One region of the Rhizobium sp. SG741 genome, then DNA from elsewhere that is predicted to be linked to it. Evidence: predicted binding sites of a transcription regulator. Region 1 holds the regulator's gene; the other holds the start of a gene.
The links. The regulator PhoB, encoded in region 1, activates phosphate uptake and scavenging genes when phosphate is short. The targets are predictions, from matches to a motif close to TGTCATNNANCTGTCAT.
Positions count from the first base shown of each region.

Region 2: FHT29_RS13060 (esterase-like activity of phytase family protein) is a predicted target of PhoB. The motif match lies at 6,316-6,332, and genes of this name have one in related genera.

Region 1 is NZ_JAAZQP010000003.1:390,322-398,146, reverse strand. It holds gene apaG (Co2+/Mg2+ efflux protein ApaG) at 96-488, shown strand; gene FHT29_RS10395 (Hsp33 family molecular chaperone) at 495-1,484, opposite strand; gene argF (ornithine carbamoyltransferase) at 1,532-2,449, opposite strand; gene FHT29_RS10385 (aspartate aminotransferase family protein) at 2,523-3,722, opposite strand; gene FHT29_RS10380 (GcrA family cell cycle regulator) at 4,147-4,680, shown strand; gene phoB (phosphate regulon transcriptional regulator PhoB) at 4,869-5,552, opposite strand; gene phoU (phosphate signaling complex protein PhoU) at 5,585-6,298, opposite strand; gene pstB (phosphate ABC transporter ATP-binding protein PstB) at 6,350-7,165, opposite strand; gene pstA (phosphate ABC transporter permease PstA) at 7,180-7,825, opposite strand, start outside.
Region 2 is NZ_JAAZQP010000004.1:317,663-325,487, reverse strand. It holds gene FHT29_RS13090 (hypothetical protein) at 1-726, opposite strand, end outside; gene FHT29_RS13085 (nitroreductase) at 837-1,424, shown strand; gene FHT29_RS13080 (flavin reductase family protein) at 1,424-2,029, shown strand; gene FHT29_RS13075 (DUF2336 domain-containing protein) at 2,134-3,288, shown strand; gene FHT29_RS13070 (GNAT family N-acetyltransferase) at 3,322-3,786, shown strand; gene FHT29_RS13065 (AI-2E family transporter) at 3,796-4,974, opposite strand; gene FHT29_RS13060 (esterase-like activity of phytase family protein) at 5,112-6,245, opposite strand; gene parE (DNA topoisomerase IV subunit B) at 6,396-7,825, opposite strand, start outside.

The DNA.
Region 1 (7,825 bases):
GAAAGCGGATAATATGCCGCAGACTTAAAGATACTGAGGCTTTTCCAGCGTTTGTCCGACGCTTGATGCTCCAGCGCAGTGGTAAGGTATCAGGCATGTATCGCGCCCTAACACGCGACATAGAAGTGGTCGTGGAGCCGTTTTATCTGGAGGAGCAATCCGATCCGGATGACGATCGCTATGTCTGGGGGTATCGCATCATCATCTCCAACCACTCGAAAGTTTCCGTTCGGCTGGTGACGCGCTATTGGCATATCACCGACATGAACGGAATAGTCGACGAAGTGACCGGCCCCGGCGTCGTCGGCGAACAGCCGCATCTGCGGCCTGGCGACACCTATGAATATTCCTCAGGATGCCCGCTGGACACACCCTCGGGAATGATGTTCGGCCACTACCAGATGGAGACGGATGACGGGGAGCTTTTCCATGTCAAGATCCCCGCCTTCTCCCTCGATACGCCCAACCTGATGCGCACGCTGAACTGAGCCCGATCAGGCCACATTTATCTCGGCTGCCTCGAAGCGGTACGTGGTCGAGCAGAATTCGCAGGTGACGGCGATTTCGCCGTTCTCCTGGCTGGCCTCGATCTCCTCGGCCGAGAACCCCTGCAACACGCCCTTCAGCTTGTCGCGCGAACAGGAACAGCGGTCGAAAACCGCCTTGGGTTCGTAGACGCGCACGCCGCGCTCATGGAAGAGGCGGAACAGCAGGCGCTCGGTGCCGACAAGCGGATCCGTCAATTCATCGGCATCGATGGTCTCCACCAGGCTGCGTGCTTCCGCCCAGGCATCGTCCTCGACATGATCACGCATGCCGCTATCACCATCGCCGCCATGGAGATCCGGCTGGCGCATGCGCTCCGGCGCTTCCGGCAGGAACTGCGCGATCAGGCCGCCCGCCCGCCAGCGATGCCGCGGCTTGCCGTTCTCGTCACGATCGAAAAGTTCTGCGGCGCCCAGGCGAACCCGAGTCGGTATCTGCTCCGACTGGCGGAAATAAGTGCCGGCAATCTCCTCGAGCGAGGCGCCGTCGAGAGCGACGATGCCCTGATAGGGCTGGCTGTAGCGACCCTGATCGATAGTGAAGGCGAGCACGCCCTTGCCGAGCAGCTGTTCCGGCTCGGTTTCACCGGCGGCGATCGCCTTTGCCAGAGCCTCTTCATCGAAACGAGCGTAGGCGCGGACATTTTCCGGCGTCGAGAAATCGGCAACCAGGAGGTCGACGGGACCGTCGCTCTTGGTCTGCACGGTGAACTTGCCCTCGAACTTCAGCGAGGTTCCGAGCAGGACGGTCAGGACGATGGCCTCGGCCAAAAGCCGGGCGACCGGGGTCGGATAGTTGTGCCGGGCAAGAATTGCGTCCAGCAACGAACCAAGCTGTACGGCACGACCGCGCACATCGAGCCCTTCCACCTGGAAGGGAACCACGTGATCGTCACCGGCAAAATCAAACTGACCCAGCGAGGCTGCATTTTCGGCCATTGCTCTACTCCTACTGCGCCCGCGCCCTCAGACGCGGTTTCATATCCTCAGATTGCGCCCAGGCACCAAGCAAGAATCGACTTTTGCGCATGCAGGCGGTTTTCCGCCTCATCGAAAACAACGGATTGCGGACCATCGATCACTTCATCAGTCACTTCCTCCCCGCGATGGGCGGGCAGGCAATGCATGAACAACGCGTCCTTGCCGGCCTGTGCCATCAAAGCCGCGTTGACCTGATAGGGCTGGAAGACGTTGTGACCGCGGGCCCGGTGTTCCTGATTCATGGAAACCCAGGTATCGGTTACCACGCAATCGACACCGGCGACCGCACGGTCGGCATCATGCGAGAGCATGATTTCGGCGCCCTGGTTGCGGGCCCAGTTCAAATAGTGATCCTTGGGCTCGGAACCAAGAGGTACCGCCATGTTCATGCGATAGCCGAACCGCGCAGCGCCTTCGATCAACGAATGCAGCACGTTGTTGCCGTCGCCCGTCCAGGCAATGGTCTTGCCCTTGACCGGGCCGCGATGCTCCTCGAAGGTCATGATGTCGGCCATGATCTGGCAGGGATGCGTATCGTCGGTCAGCGCGTTGATGACCGGAACGGTCGCATGCTCCGCCAGTTCCAGCAGGCGCGAATGATCGGTCGTGCGGATCATGATCGCATCGACATAGCGCGACAGCACCTTCGCCGTATCGCCGATCGTCTCGGCGCGGCCGAGCTGCATTTCGGTTCCGGACAGGAAAAGTGTCTCGCCACCGAGCTGGCGCATGCCGACGTCGAAGGAGACGCGGGTCCGGGTGGAAGGCTTCTCGAAGATCATCGCCAGCATCTTGCCGGCAAGCGGCTTATCGGCGGTACCCGCCTTCAACGCCCTTTTTCGCACGATCGCGTCATCGATGATGTGGCGCAGATCGGCGGCCGCGACAGCCGAGAGATCGAGAAAGTGTTTCGGAGAAGCCATGTCCTCACCTGTACTCCAGAAAAAACAATAACGCCCGCATAGGGCAAGAACGCCCCGACTGCGGGCGTCGAACTTAGGCTGATTTCTTGACGCGGGCGGCGCGTACACGCTCGGCCGCACGCTCGATGCGAGCAAGACCTTCGCGCGCTTCCTCGGCGGTCACGACCAGCGGCGGCAGCAGGCGAATGACATTGTTGCCGGCCGGAACACCCAGCAGATGCTCGGCGCGGATCGCCTGCAGCAGATCCGCTTGCGGGATGGCTGCCTTGATGCCGAGCATGAGACCTTCGCCGCGGATGTCCTCGATGATATCCGGGAAGCGATCCTTGAGCGAAGCAAGGCCCTGGCGGAAGACCAGCGCCATATCACGCACATGCTCCAGGAAGCCATCGGCCAGCACGATATCGAGCACCGCATTGCCGACCGCCATGGCAAGCGGATTGCCGCCATAGGTCGACCCGTGCGTGCCGGCCTTCATGCCGGAGGCTGCCTCTGCCGTCGCAAGGCATGCGCCGAGCGGGAAACCACCGCCGATACCCTTGGCCACCGCCATGATATCGGGCTTGATGCCGGCCCATTCATGGGCGAAAAGCTTGCCCGTGCGGCCGACGCCGCACTGTACTTCATCGAGCACCAGGAGCAGACCGTGCTCGTCGCAGATATCGCGGAGACCGCGCAGGAATTCGTTGGTCGCCGGGCGGATACCGCCCTCGCCCTGCACCGGCTCGATCAGGATCGCAGCCGTCGCATCGGTGATTGCGGCACGAACCGCGTCAAGATCGCCGAAAGCCACCTGGTCGAAGCCGGGGGCCTTCGGGCCGAAGCCTTCGATATACTTTTCCTGGCCACCGGCAGCGATCGTCGCGATGGTACGACCGTGGAAGGCACCTTCGAAGGTGATGATATGGAACTTCTCGGGATGCCCGTTGGCAAACTGATAGCGCCGCGCCGTCTTGATGGCGCATTCCAGCGCTTCGGCGCCCGAATTGGTAAAGAACACCTTGTCAGCGAATGTGGCTTCCGTCAGCCGCTTCGACAGCTTCTCCTGACCGGGCACTTCGTAGAGGTTGGACAGGTGCCATACCTTGTCAGCCTGCGCCTTCAGTTCGGCCACGAGATGGGGATGCGCATGACCGAGCGAATTGACTGCCACACCGGCCGCGAAATCGAGGTAGCGTTCGCCATTTTCCGTGATCAGCCAGACGCCCTCGCCTCGCTCGAACCGCAGCGGAGCGCGCATATAGGTGTCATAAAGCGCCGCTGTCTCGGCCATGGCGTATCTCCTCGATCACAACCCTAAGGACCAATCGCTTCCTTTCCATGAAACGGGTCCGAAAAAATCAAAAATGCCGCCTTGCGGCGGCGTGGGCACTATTGATGTTTTGCACCGCGATGTCAACAAAACTGGCGATTTAGCAGGTGCGAGAGAGCGGCCGCAGCCGAACGGGATGCGTTGGCCGGATCATATTGCATAAATGCCACGCCAGGACAGCAAGTTGGGGAAAACCTCGAAATCGATTCCTCAAGATTCCCGCGACTCTTGTCACGGAGTCAGCCTCACACTAGGTTAAAAACCAATTGCTAGACTGCATGCGGCGGAACTAGTCACCACAATTTTAGAGCGTTTCGCGCCTCGATCCTATGCGGGGCAATGGTGAAGGATTCTGCCATCGGAAACGCGACAGCGGAGACAGGGCATGAATTGGACAGACGAACGCGTCGAGAAGCTTAAAAAGCTATGGTCCGAAGGGTTGAGCGCCAGCCAGATCGCGGCGCAGCTGGGCGGTGTCAGCCGTAACGCCGTCATCGGCAAGGTGCACCGCTTGAGCCTGCCGGGCCGAGCGAAGGCGGGCGGCACGGCGACCGCTGCCCGAACGCCGAAGCGCGGCGCCTCGGCGCCCCGCGCATCGAATTATACATCGCGCGTCGCAACCCGCACGGTTACCCGCCAGCAGGGCGCGACCATGCTCAAGGAAGAGATTGAGGTCGATGCGGTCAACGAGATCCAATATCGTCCGGCTGCCAACGTCGTCGTTCCGATCTCTCGGCGCCTCGTCCTGACCGAGCTGACGGAACGCACCTGCAAATGGCCCGTCGGTGACCCGCTGAAGGACGATTTCCACTTCTGCGGCAACGAGAGCCCGGATGCATCGCCCTATTGCGGCTACCATCAGCGCCTGGCCTACCAGCCGGTGCATGAACGGCGTCGGCCAGCTCAACCGCGCGGCTGAGATGCCCCATAGAGCAATTCCAGGAAAAGTGCGAAGCGGTTTTCCTGGAATTGCGTAAAAACAATAGCATAGAGCCGTCACGCGAGTCGGTGAAACGCGTAGCCGCTCTAGATCAGATAAACGAAACGGGCCGAAAGGCCCGTTTTCTGTTTCCGCCGCTATGTCGATGCCTGAACGGGCGTACCCGCTCAAGCTTCCATGGAGTAACCCGCACCGCGAACGGTGCGGATGACATCCTGCATATTGGAGAAATTGAGCGCCTTGCGCAGGCGGCCGACATGCACGTCGACGGTACGTTCGTCGACATAGATATCGTGTCCCCATACGCCGTCGAGCAGCTGCGAACGCGAGAAGACCCGGCCCGGCGAGGACATCAGGAACTCCAGCAGGCGGAATTCCGTCGGTCCCAGCCGCACTTCGCGGCTCTTGCGGTGAACGCGATGGGTCTCGCGATCCAGCTCGATATCGCCGCAACGCAGTACCGTGGAGAGAACCTCCGGGCGGGCGCGCCGCAGCATCGCCTTGACGCGGGCCATCAGCTCCGGCGTCGAGAACGGCTTGACGACGTAATCGTCCGCGCCGGTGGAAAGACCGCGCACGCGCTCGCTTTCCTCGCCGCGGGCCGTCAGCATGATGATCGGCAGGCGCTCCGTCTCCGGCCGCATACGCAGCCGGCGGCAGAGCTCGATGCCGGATACACCGGGGAGCATCCAGTCAAGGATCAGAAGATCGGGGATGCGCTCCTGGAGACGCAATTCGGCTTCATCGCCTCTGAGGATCGTATCGACCTCGAAGCCCTCAGCCTCGAGATTGTAGCGCAGCAGAACGCTGAGCGCTTCCTCGTCTTCTACAACAGCAACTCTCGGAACCATGCGCCTCTGGTCTCCTTTTCTTCGCTTCCAGATTATTCCGTCACCGCGCCAACGGTGTTGGCGGTATCATCCTTCGGGCGCTCGCCTTCTGGCTGGGCGCCGGTCGCCATGTAATAGATCGTCTCGGCGATGTTGGTGGCATGGTCACCGATGCGCTCGATGTTCTTGGCGCAGAAGAGAAGATGCGTGCAGGTGGTGATGTTGCGCGGATCTTCCATCATGTAGGTCAGCATCTCGCGGAAGAGCGAGGTGTACATCGCGTCGATTTCCTCGTCGCGCTCTCGGATCGACACAGCCTTGTCCGGCGAACGGGTGGCATAGACGTCAAGCACTTCCTTGAGCTGGCTGAGCGCCAGTTCGGAGAGATGCTCGATGCCGCGGGCAAGCCGCCGCGGAACGCCTGTGCCCTGCACGGCGATGACGCGCTTGGCGGTGTTCTTGCCGAGGTCGCCGACACGCTCCAGATCGGAAGCGATGCGAATCGAGCCCATGATCTCGCGCAGGTCGGCGGCCATCGGCTGCCGGCGGGCGATGGTGACGATCGCCTTGTCGCCGACTTCCCGTTCCGCATGATCGAGAATGACGTCGTCGGAAATGACCTTCTGCGCAAGACTGGTATCGCTTTGGACCAGTGCGCGAACGCTGTCGCTGACCATTTGCTCGGCCAGACCGCCCATTTCCGCAATGCGGCGCGTCAGGAACTTCAGGTCTTCGTCATAGGCAGAGAGAATGTGAGTGGAGACCATTTTTCTATCCTCAAGGTGAACTGTGTGAAAGGAGCCGCGCGCACGGCATCATCAACCAAAACGGCCCATGATGTAATCCTGCGTGCGGAAATCGTCGGGATTGGTGAACATTTTATCGGTATCGTTCTCCTCAACCAGATGGCCGAGATGAAACATTGCGGTGCGTTGCGAAACGCGGGCTGCCTGCTGCATGGAATGCGTCACGATGACGATGGTGAAGTTTTCCCGCAGCTCATGGATCAGATCCTCGACCTTTGCGGTTGCGATGGGGTCGAGCGCCGAACATGGCTCGTCCATCAGGATGACCTCTGGACTGACTGCGACCGCGCGAGCGATGCACAGACGCTGCTGTTGGCCGCCGGACAGGCTCGTGCCGGCATCATAGAGCCGATCCTTGACCTCGCCCCAGAGACCGGCTTTCTGCAGGCTGGTCTCGACGATATGCTCGAGATCGGCTTTCGAGCTGTGCAGGCCATGGATGCGTGGTCCGTAGGCGACGTTCTCGTAGATCGACTTCGGAAACGGGTTGGGCTTCTGGAAGACCATGCCGACACGCGCGCGCAGCTCCACGACATCGATGCTGTTGTCATAAACATCCTGATCGTCGAGCGTGATCTTGCCGGTGATGCGGCAGGTCTCGATCGTGTCGTTCATGCGGTTGAGGCAACGCAGGAAAGTGGACTTGCCGCAGCCGGAAGGACCGATCAGCGCCGTGACCGTATTGGCGCGAATGTTCAGGTTGACATCGAAGAGCGCGCGCTTGTCGCCGTAAAAGACCGAGACGTCCTGGCCGATCATCTTATAGGGGATCGTCATCATCTTCTTGGCTAATGCTCTTTCGCCCGCGGCTTCCGTCATCATGTTCATTTGGTCGCCCTCCCCTACCAGCGCCGTTCGAAGCGGCGCCGCAGCAGGATCGCGCCGATATTCATCGCAACGAGGAAGAAGAGCAGCACGATAATCGCTCCGGAGGTCCTCTCAACGAAGGCCCGCTCCGCTTCGCTCGCCCACATGTAGATCTGCACCGGCAGCGCCGTCGAAGGATCGAGCGGCGAGGCCGGATAGTTGGCGACGAAGGCGACCATGCCGATCAGAAGCAGCGGCGCCGTCTCGCCGAGCGCATGCGCCAGCCCGAGGATGGTGCCCGTGAGGATGCCCGGCATGGCGAGCGGGAGCACATGATGGAAGACCATCTGCATGCGCGACGCGCCAAGGCCGAGTGCCGCGCTGCGGATCGATGGCGGTACCGCGCGCAGTGCCGAGCGCGTGGCGATGATGATCATCGGCAGCGTCATCAGGCTGAGCACCAGCCCGCCGACCAGCGAGGCAGAGCGCGGCAGCCCCATCATGTTGATGAACACCGAAAGGCCGAGCAGGCCGTAGACGATGGAGGGCACCGCCGCGAGATTGTTGATGTTGACCTCGATCAGATCCGTCAGCCGGTTTTTTGGCGCGAATTCCTCCAGATAGATCGAAGCGGCGACACCGACGGGCAAGGCGAGCACGAGGACAGTCAGCATCAGATAG
Region 2 (7,825 bases), on a different contig from region 1:
CTTGAGCGTGATCTTTGCGGCGCGGTGCTGGATGGTCGCCTCTGTCACCTTGCCGGCCTCCACCTGGATATCGGCGCGGATGACTGCGTTGACGGCACCGTATTCGGAAACGATGTGGTAGGTGCCGGCGCTGAGGCCCACCAGCGTGTTCGGCTTCACATCGGCCATGACTAAGCCGCGCTCTCCGTCTTCCTTGGCTTCACTGGAATAGATCGAGAAGCTCAGCTCGGCAGGCGGGATACGGACATCGGATCCGGAAACGGCGTTCAGCACCATGCCGCCGGCATCGAGGACCATGGTCTGCTTTTGCGTGTCGCCCGTTTCCGGCACGCTCAGCTTCTTGGTGACGCCCGCACGGCCGAAGGAGACGTTGACGAAATAATCGCCGGGCAAAAGATGGAAGGACGCCGAGCCACCCTTGGAGCTGGCGACCAGCGGCAGCTTGCCGTCAGCGCCGGCATTGGGGCTGAAGACATACCAGGACAGACCCTGCTGCTGCGTACCGCTCTCAGGCGTCAGCTTTGCCTCCAAGGAAACGTCGCGCAATGTGCGTGACGCCGAATTTTCGCCGTTCGGCGCCACGAAGGCGTTGAGCTTCGGCATCTTCACACTGCCGTCAAGCTGCTTGAATTCCTTGAAGGCGTCCTGGGCGGAAGCGACCGTGCTCAGGCTGGCGAATATCGCGAAAACCGCGCTCAATCGGCGAGCGGATGAAATGCCTGACATGGGTTCCCAACCGATTGACTTCCGGTAAAACACAGGCCACTTCAAAACCAATGCCATGGCAAATTCAAGACCCACATCCTCCCATACGCCAAAATGAAAGCAATCACTCAATGAAAACCGATATCAAGCTGGTCGATTATCTCGCAGTGCGCCGATCCATTCCCGCGTTTCAAATGGCGGAGCCGGGTCCGGACAAGCCTGAGATCGAGGAGATTCTCCGGCTGGCCTCGCGCGTGCCCGATCATGGCAAGCTCGCCCCCTGGCGTTTCATCGTCTATCGCGGCGAGGAGCGGGCGCGCATCGGCGAGGAGTTGCTGAAGCTCGCGCTGGAGGCCAAGCCGGATCTGTCCGAGGAGATGATCCAGGTGGAGCGCACCCGCTTCACCCGCGCGCCGGTCGTCATCGCCGTCGTCAGTAAGGCGGCGCCGCATTTCAAGATCCCGGAATGGGAGCAGTTGATGTCGGCGGGAGCGCTCTGCCTCAACCTGCTGATCGCAGCGAACGCCCACGGCTGGGTGTCCAATTGGCTGACCGAATGGTTCGCCTATGATGAGCGCGCCTATCCGCTGCTCGGGGTCGAGCCGGGCGAGAAGGTTGCCGGCTTTATTCACATCGGCTCCTCTGCCTTCCCGCCCGTCGAACGTCCGCGTCCGGAATTGATTGAAACCGTAACTTGGGTGGGCGGTGAGGACGCGTGATGTTCTACACGACGGATACCAACAGGCACGGCCTCGCGCACGATCCTTTCAAGGCCATCGTCGCGCCGAGGCCGATCGGCTGGATCGGCAGCAAGGGCAGGGACGGCTCGCTGAACCTGTCGCCCTATTCTTTTTTCAACGCGATCAGCGATCGGCCGAAGCTGGTGATGTTTTCCTCCGCCGGCCGCAAGGATAGCGCACGCAACGTCGAGGAAACGGGCGCCTTCACTGCCAATTTCGTCAGCCGCAATCTCGTTGAAAAGATGAACCATTCGTCGATCGGCGTACCCTACGGCATCAACGAGTTCGAGTTGGCCGGTCTGACGGCGAAGCTTGGCACGCTGGTCGATGCGCCTTATGTCGGGGAAGCCTTTGCCGTACTCGAGTGCCGGGCAACCGAAATCCTTCAGCCCAAAGGTCTCGATGGGGAGGTTTCGGAAAATATTATGGTCATCGGCCAAGTGGTCGGCATCCATATCGACGAGACGATCATCCGAGATGGAAGGCTTGATATGGCGCTTGCGCGGCCGGTCGCGCGCATGGGCTATATGGATTACAGCGAAGGCAGCGATGTCTTCGAGATGATACGGCCCAAGGCACCTTGATACGCCTGCAAGCATTAGTGGTTAATAAATAAGGTAAACGCGCCGTAAACCTTTCCCCGGTAACGTGGAGAATATGAGTTTGCGCGGCGGGAATCGTCTCGCTGATATCGGGGCGTTACGTGATCATAGAAGCATTTCTTCGCTGGGCCGAAACCGCCAAAGCAGAGAACAGGGCAAGGGCGGCCAATGCGCTCGGTCGAGCCTATCTGCAATCGGAAATGCCAAGGGAAGAACGCACCGCCGCAGAAATGGCCATGACCTATCTGCTTGATGATCCGTCGCCGCGCGTGCGGCTCTCGCTTGCGGAGGCGGTCGCTGCCTCGGCGAATGCGCCGCGTAACGTGATCTTGTCCCTTGCCGAGGATCAGCCCGAAATCGCGGGTCAGGTCATTCTCTTCTCGCCGGTATTTACCGATGCCGATCTGGTCGATCTCGCACTGCGCGGTAGTGACGTGACGCGCGTCTTGATCGCTTCTCGCGGGCATGTGCCGAGAACGGTCTGTGCAGCACTCTGCGAAATCGGCGGAGAAGCCGAAATCCTGTGTCTTCTGGAGAATGACGGCGCATTGCTTCCGCACGCTTCGCTGAAGCGGATAGCGGAGCGGTTCGGCGACTGTGCCGATATACGCGGCCTGCTTTTGTCCCGCGATGCCTTGTCGTCCGATATTCGGCACCTGCTGATGCATCGCGTCAGCGAGGCCCTGTCTGGCTCAAGCCTGATACAGGCGACGGTCGGCAGCCACAGGCTGCAGCAGGTGACGCGCGAGGCCACCGAATCGGCAACCGTCGCCATCGCCGGCTCAGCTCAACATGATCATTTGCCTGACCTGGTGGAGCATCTCAGGCACAGGGGCTGGCTGACGCCAGCTTTCCTGATGCATGCGCTATGCTCCGGCAAGGTCGATTTCTTCGCTGGCGCGATCACCAATCTTTCCGGCTGCGACGAACGCCGCGTGCGCTCCATTCTGTCAAGAGGTCGCGTATACGCCATTCGCGCGCTTTACGAGAGCGCAGGATTATCCCGCGATATCAGCACCGTCTTCGTGGAGGCGACGCTGATCTGGCGCGAGGCATCACGCGAGAACGGCGCGGCCATGCTGGAAAATGTTTCTGCGCGATTGATACGCAAATTCCGCCTTGCCGAGCAGCCGCCCGCCGCGACCATGCAACTGCTCGATATGGTGGAAAAGCTCGCAAACGCCGAAAGGCGGCAGACGGCGCGCAGTTTCGCCGCGCTGGCGACCCTCGCGGCCGCGTGATATTCAGCGCGCATCTTATCTTCGAGGTGCGTCTTGCCGCTGACTATTGCTATCGAATGCCCGCGCCAGGATGGCGTCGTCCGTCTTCTCGATATGTCGAACGCTTATGTGGAATCACTCTATCCCGCTGAAAGCAATCACATGCTCGATTTGGCATCACTGGAAAAGCCAGGCGTGACCTTCTGGGTTGCCAGGATCGCGGGAGATATCGTCGGGTGCTGCGCCCTGGTGGAAGCAGGCGATGGCACGGCGGAAATCAAGCGCATGTTCGTCGATCCCGTCGCCAGGGGCCGCAGTGTCGCCCGCAAGCTGATGGAGACGCTCGAAGCGGCAGCGGCCGAAAGAAACCTTAGGGCAGTTCGGCTCGAAACCGGCATATATCAGCCGGAAGCGATCGGCCTTTACAGAAGGTTCGGCTATCACGAGATTGCCGCCTTCGGCAGCTACCAGCCAGATCCGCTGAGCCTGTTCATGGAAAAACGACTGACGAAAGAGTAAGCGTGGAACTCACCCGTCAGAACCGTCTCGAACATGCAGCTGCAGTTCCGGCTCCTGCGCATGCTGTTCCTCGGTCAATTCCGCCTCGCGAATCCATTCGCGCCAAATGGCGACGATGATCGCCATTAGCACCGGACCGATGAAGAGGCCGAGGAAACCCATGGTCTTCACGCCGCCGACCAGGCCGAAGAAAGTCGGCAGGAAGGGCAGCTTGATCGGGCCGCCGACAAGCTTCGGGCGAAGCGTCTTATCGACGATGAACAGCTCGATCGTCCCCCAAAGAAACAACGCGATGCCCGCCCAAAACGAGCCGCTGGCGACAAGATAAATCGAAACAAGCGACATCGAGAGAGGCGCGCCGCCCGGCACGAGGGCCATCACGCCTGTGAGAACACCGAGCGTGATCGCCGACGGGGCACCGGCAATCCAATAGGCCACGCCAAGCACGACACCCTCGCCGATGGCGATCAGCGTCATGCCCATGACGGTCGAACTGATCGTCGCCGGCACGACACGTGAGATCCGCTCCCAGCGGTTCGGAAGGATTCGCTCGCCGAGCAGATCGACCTGACGAACGAATGTCGAACCATCGCGATAGATGAAGAACAGGGCTATCAGCATGAACAGCAAGGTCAGCACGACGTGGAAGGCACTGCCACCGGCCGCAAGTACGGCCCTGTAGATATTGCCGATATGCGCGCCACTGATGAGTTGCGCCAGTTCACCGATGGAGCCAGGACTACCGATATATTGCGTCCACTGATCGCCAAGCCATGGGCCAACGAGGGGCAGCGCCAAAATCCATTGCGGCGTCGGCGCACCGTCGCGGTTGACATGGACGGCCCAGCCGAACCATTCGCGCACTTCGCCGGCCATATAGACGGCAGAAAGAATGATCGGCAGCACTAGAAACGTGACGATGAAGATGATGGCGATAGTAGCCGCAATCGTCGTGTTTCCGCCGGTGCGGCGCACCAGATCGCTGTAAAGCGGCCATGTGGCGAAGCCGATGACCCCAGCGGCCATAACCGGAACGAGAAAACCGTAGAAGAAATAGATGCCGGCAATAGCGATCAGAATAAGCAGCCAGCGCGCCGCGGAAATGGATGGAATGAGCGGCATGCGCGCATGTGCGCTCGACCCTAGCCACCGATGCTCCTTAGGCTTATGACGTTCAAATACACCCACCCGACTTACTTCGCCCCTCTTTATTAGATCAACCGGTTATGGGGTATGATCTAGGCTGTTTCAAGAGCACCAGCCTGAAAGGCTCTTTATTCCGTCGCCGTGACAGTAACACGACTGGCACGCGAATAAGAAAGGCGTCACGAGGGACGGCGGATCACCTTGAAGGCGAAAAACTGGGTCTTCTGCGTCGGGTTGAAATTGTTGTCGGCGACGAGGATCAATACGTCCGTGCCATCCTTCGCCTTGCCGAAAGTAATGCCTTCGATATTGTCGGGTGCCAGGCCCAGCGCGCGCAGATCCATGATCTGTACCTTGCGCACAGGCACGATCCGCTGATCGGTCTTAGCAAGGGAAGGGATGTTCGAAACATCGGTCGCACCATCGAGATCGAACATGTTGATCACGACCGAATTGCCGACACCTTGCGCATAGCCGCGCTCGATCGACAGGAGGTGGCGATCGTCAAGCGCCATGATCTCGGACATGCCGAAGTCATTCCAGCCGCTTGCCATGGAGGGCGCCTGCGGTATGGGCGAGATCGGGTAGACATATTGCGCCTTCTGCTCGCCGCTTGCCGCATCGTAACGGATGAGGCGGGCGAGCGCGCCGGCGGTCAGCGTCGTGATCGGTCCATCCTGGTAAAGCGCGGATTCCGTGCCGACCAGCAGATCGCCACCGGAGAGAAGGGCCAGGCCTTCGAATGCGAGGTTGTCGCGGATGCCGGTGCTCTTGTTGGCTGTGGGAGCAAATCCGACCGGTAAGGGAAGTTCGCGCACGAAGCTGCCATCGCGGTTGGCAACGCGCACGAAGGGCGGCGACAGCGCCTTGCCGTCGCCTTCGCTACTCCAATAGATGCCGTCCTTGCCGAAGCGAATGGATTCGGCATCCACCTTTCGCAAAGCGAAAGGCTGGCCATCCTTGTCCTTCAAGTTGACATGATCGACAACCGTTACCCCTTTCAGGCCGCTGACGCTCACATCGATATCGAGATCGTAGAAGCGCGCCGGGGCCTTCTCGGAGCGGTCATCGCTGATTGAGATATAGCGGCCGGTGGACGGATCGAAATCGATGCCCGAAAGGCCACCAACCTCTACTCCATTTTCCATGAAACCGGTCGGGATATCGTAGTTGCCGAGATAGGAAAGGCTGATGCCGGCCTTGCAGTCGCCGAAGGGGCAGGGCACGTCGATGGTAGCGCCGATATCGGCGGCATGAGCGGCGTGGCCGAAAAGCAGAACGGCGGCGACAGTCGTCAAAAAAGGCTTCAGCATAGGGATAAAACAAATCCGGATGAATGGGATGATGGCATTCAAGGCCATGCCGCCATCTACGCATCCGTCCATGACGGCTTCGTAACGAATATCCGTCAGTTCAATAAAATATCGCCGGGAGTCATTGCCCGCGGCGATCTGCTGCTGCGGTCAAATATCGAGATTCTCCGCGAATGCCGCGCGTTCCTGAATGAAGCGGAAGCGAGCGTCAGCCTTGGTGCCCATCAGATTGTCGACGGCGTCGCGCGTGCCTTCGAAATCGACCTCGTCGATCACGACACGCAATAGCGTGCGTTTCGAGGGGTCCATCGTCGTTTCCTTGAGCTGGGCAGGAAGCATTTCGCCCAAGCCTTTGAATCGGCTGATTTCGACCTTGCCTTTGCCCTTGAATTCGCTCTCCATCAGCTCCAGCCTGTGGGCGTCGTCGCGGGCATAGATGGATTTCGAACCCTGCGTGATCTTATAGAGCGGCGGAACAGCCAGGAAAAGGTGGCCACCGCGGACCAGTTCGGGCATCTCCTGATAAAAGAAGGTAATCAGCAGCGAGGCGATGTGCGCACCGTCGACGTCGGCATCGGTCATGACGACGATGCGCTGATAGCGAAGATCCTCCTCGCGATATTTCGACCGCGTGCCGCAGCCGAGAGCCTGGACCAGGTCAGCGATCTGCTGGTTGGCGGAAAGCTTCTCGCGGCCGGCGCTGGCGACGTTGAGGATCTTGCCGCGCAGCGGCAGGATGGCCTGATTCATGCGGTTGCGCGCCTGCTTGGCGGAGCCACCGGCCGAATCACCTTCGACGAGGAAGAGTTCAGCGCCTTCGGCGGTGTTCTGCGAACAATCGGCAAGCTTGCCCGGTAGGCGCAGCTTGCGCACGGCCGACTTGCGGTTGACTTCTTTTTCCTTGCGCCGGCGCATGCGCTCCTCGGAGCGCTCGATCACCCATTCCAGCAGCTTTTCTGCTTCGGTCGGATTGTCGGTGAGATAGTGATCGAAAGGATCGCGCAAGGCGTTTTCGACGATACGCTGTGCTTCGACGGATGCGAGCCTGTCCTTGGTCTGGCCGACGAATTCCGGCTCGCGGATGAAGATCGACAGCATGCCGACGCCTGATATCATCACGTCTTCGGTGCTGATATTGGCCGCACGCTTGTTCTGCGTCAGTTCGGCGTAGCTCTTCAAGCCCTTGGTGAGCGCGATACGGAAGCCGGCCTCGTGCGTGCCGCCTTCAGGGGTCGGGATGGTATTGCAGTAGGAATGGACTTGCGGATCGCCGCCATACCAGGTGATTGCCCATTCCAGCGAGCCGTGACCGCTTTCCTTCTCCGACTTGCCGGCGAAGATCTCGCGGGTCACGGTGAACTCGTTGCCCATTGTTGCCTTGAGGTAATCCTTCAAGCCGCCCGGGAAATGGAAGACCGCCTTTTCGGGAATATCAGCCCCTTCGGGCGCCAGTTCGGCATCGCAGCTCCAGCGAATTTCGACGCCGCCGAACAGATAGGCTTTGGAACGGGCCATGCGGAAGACGCGGGCCGGATCGAACCGGGCATGATCGCCGAAGATTTGCGGATCGGGATGGAAGC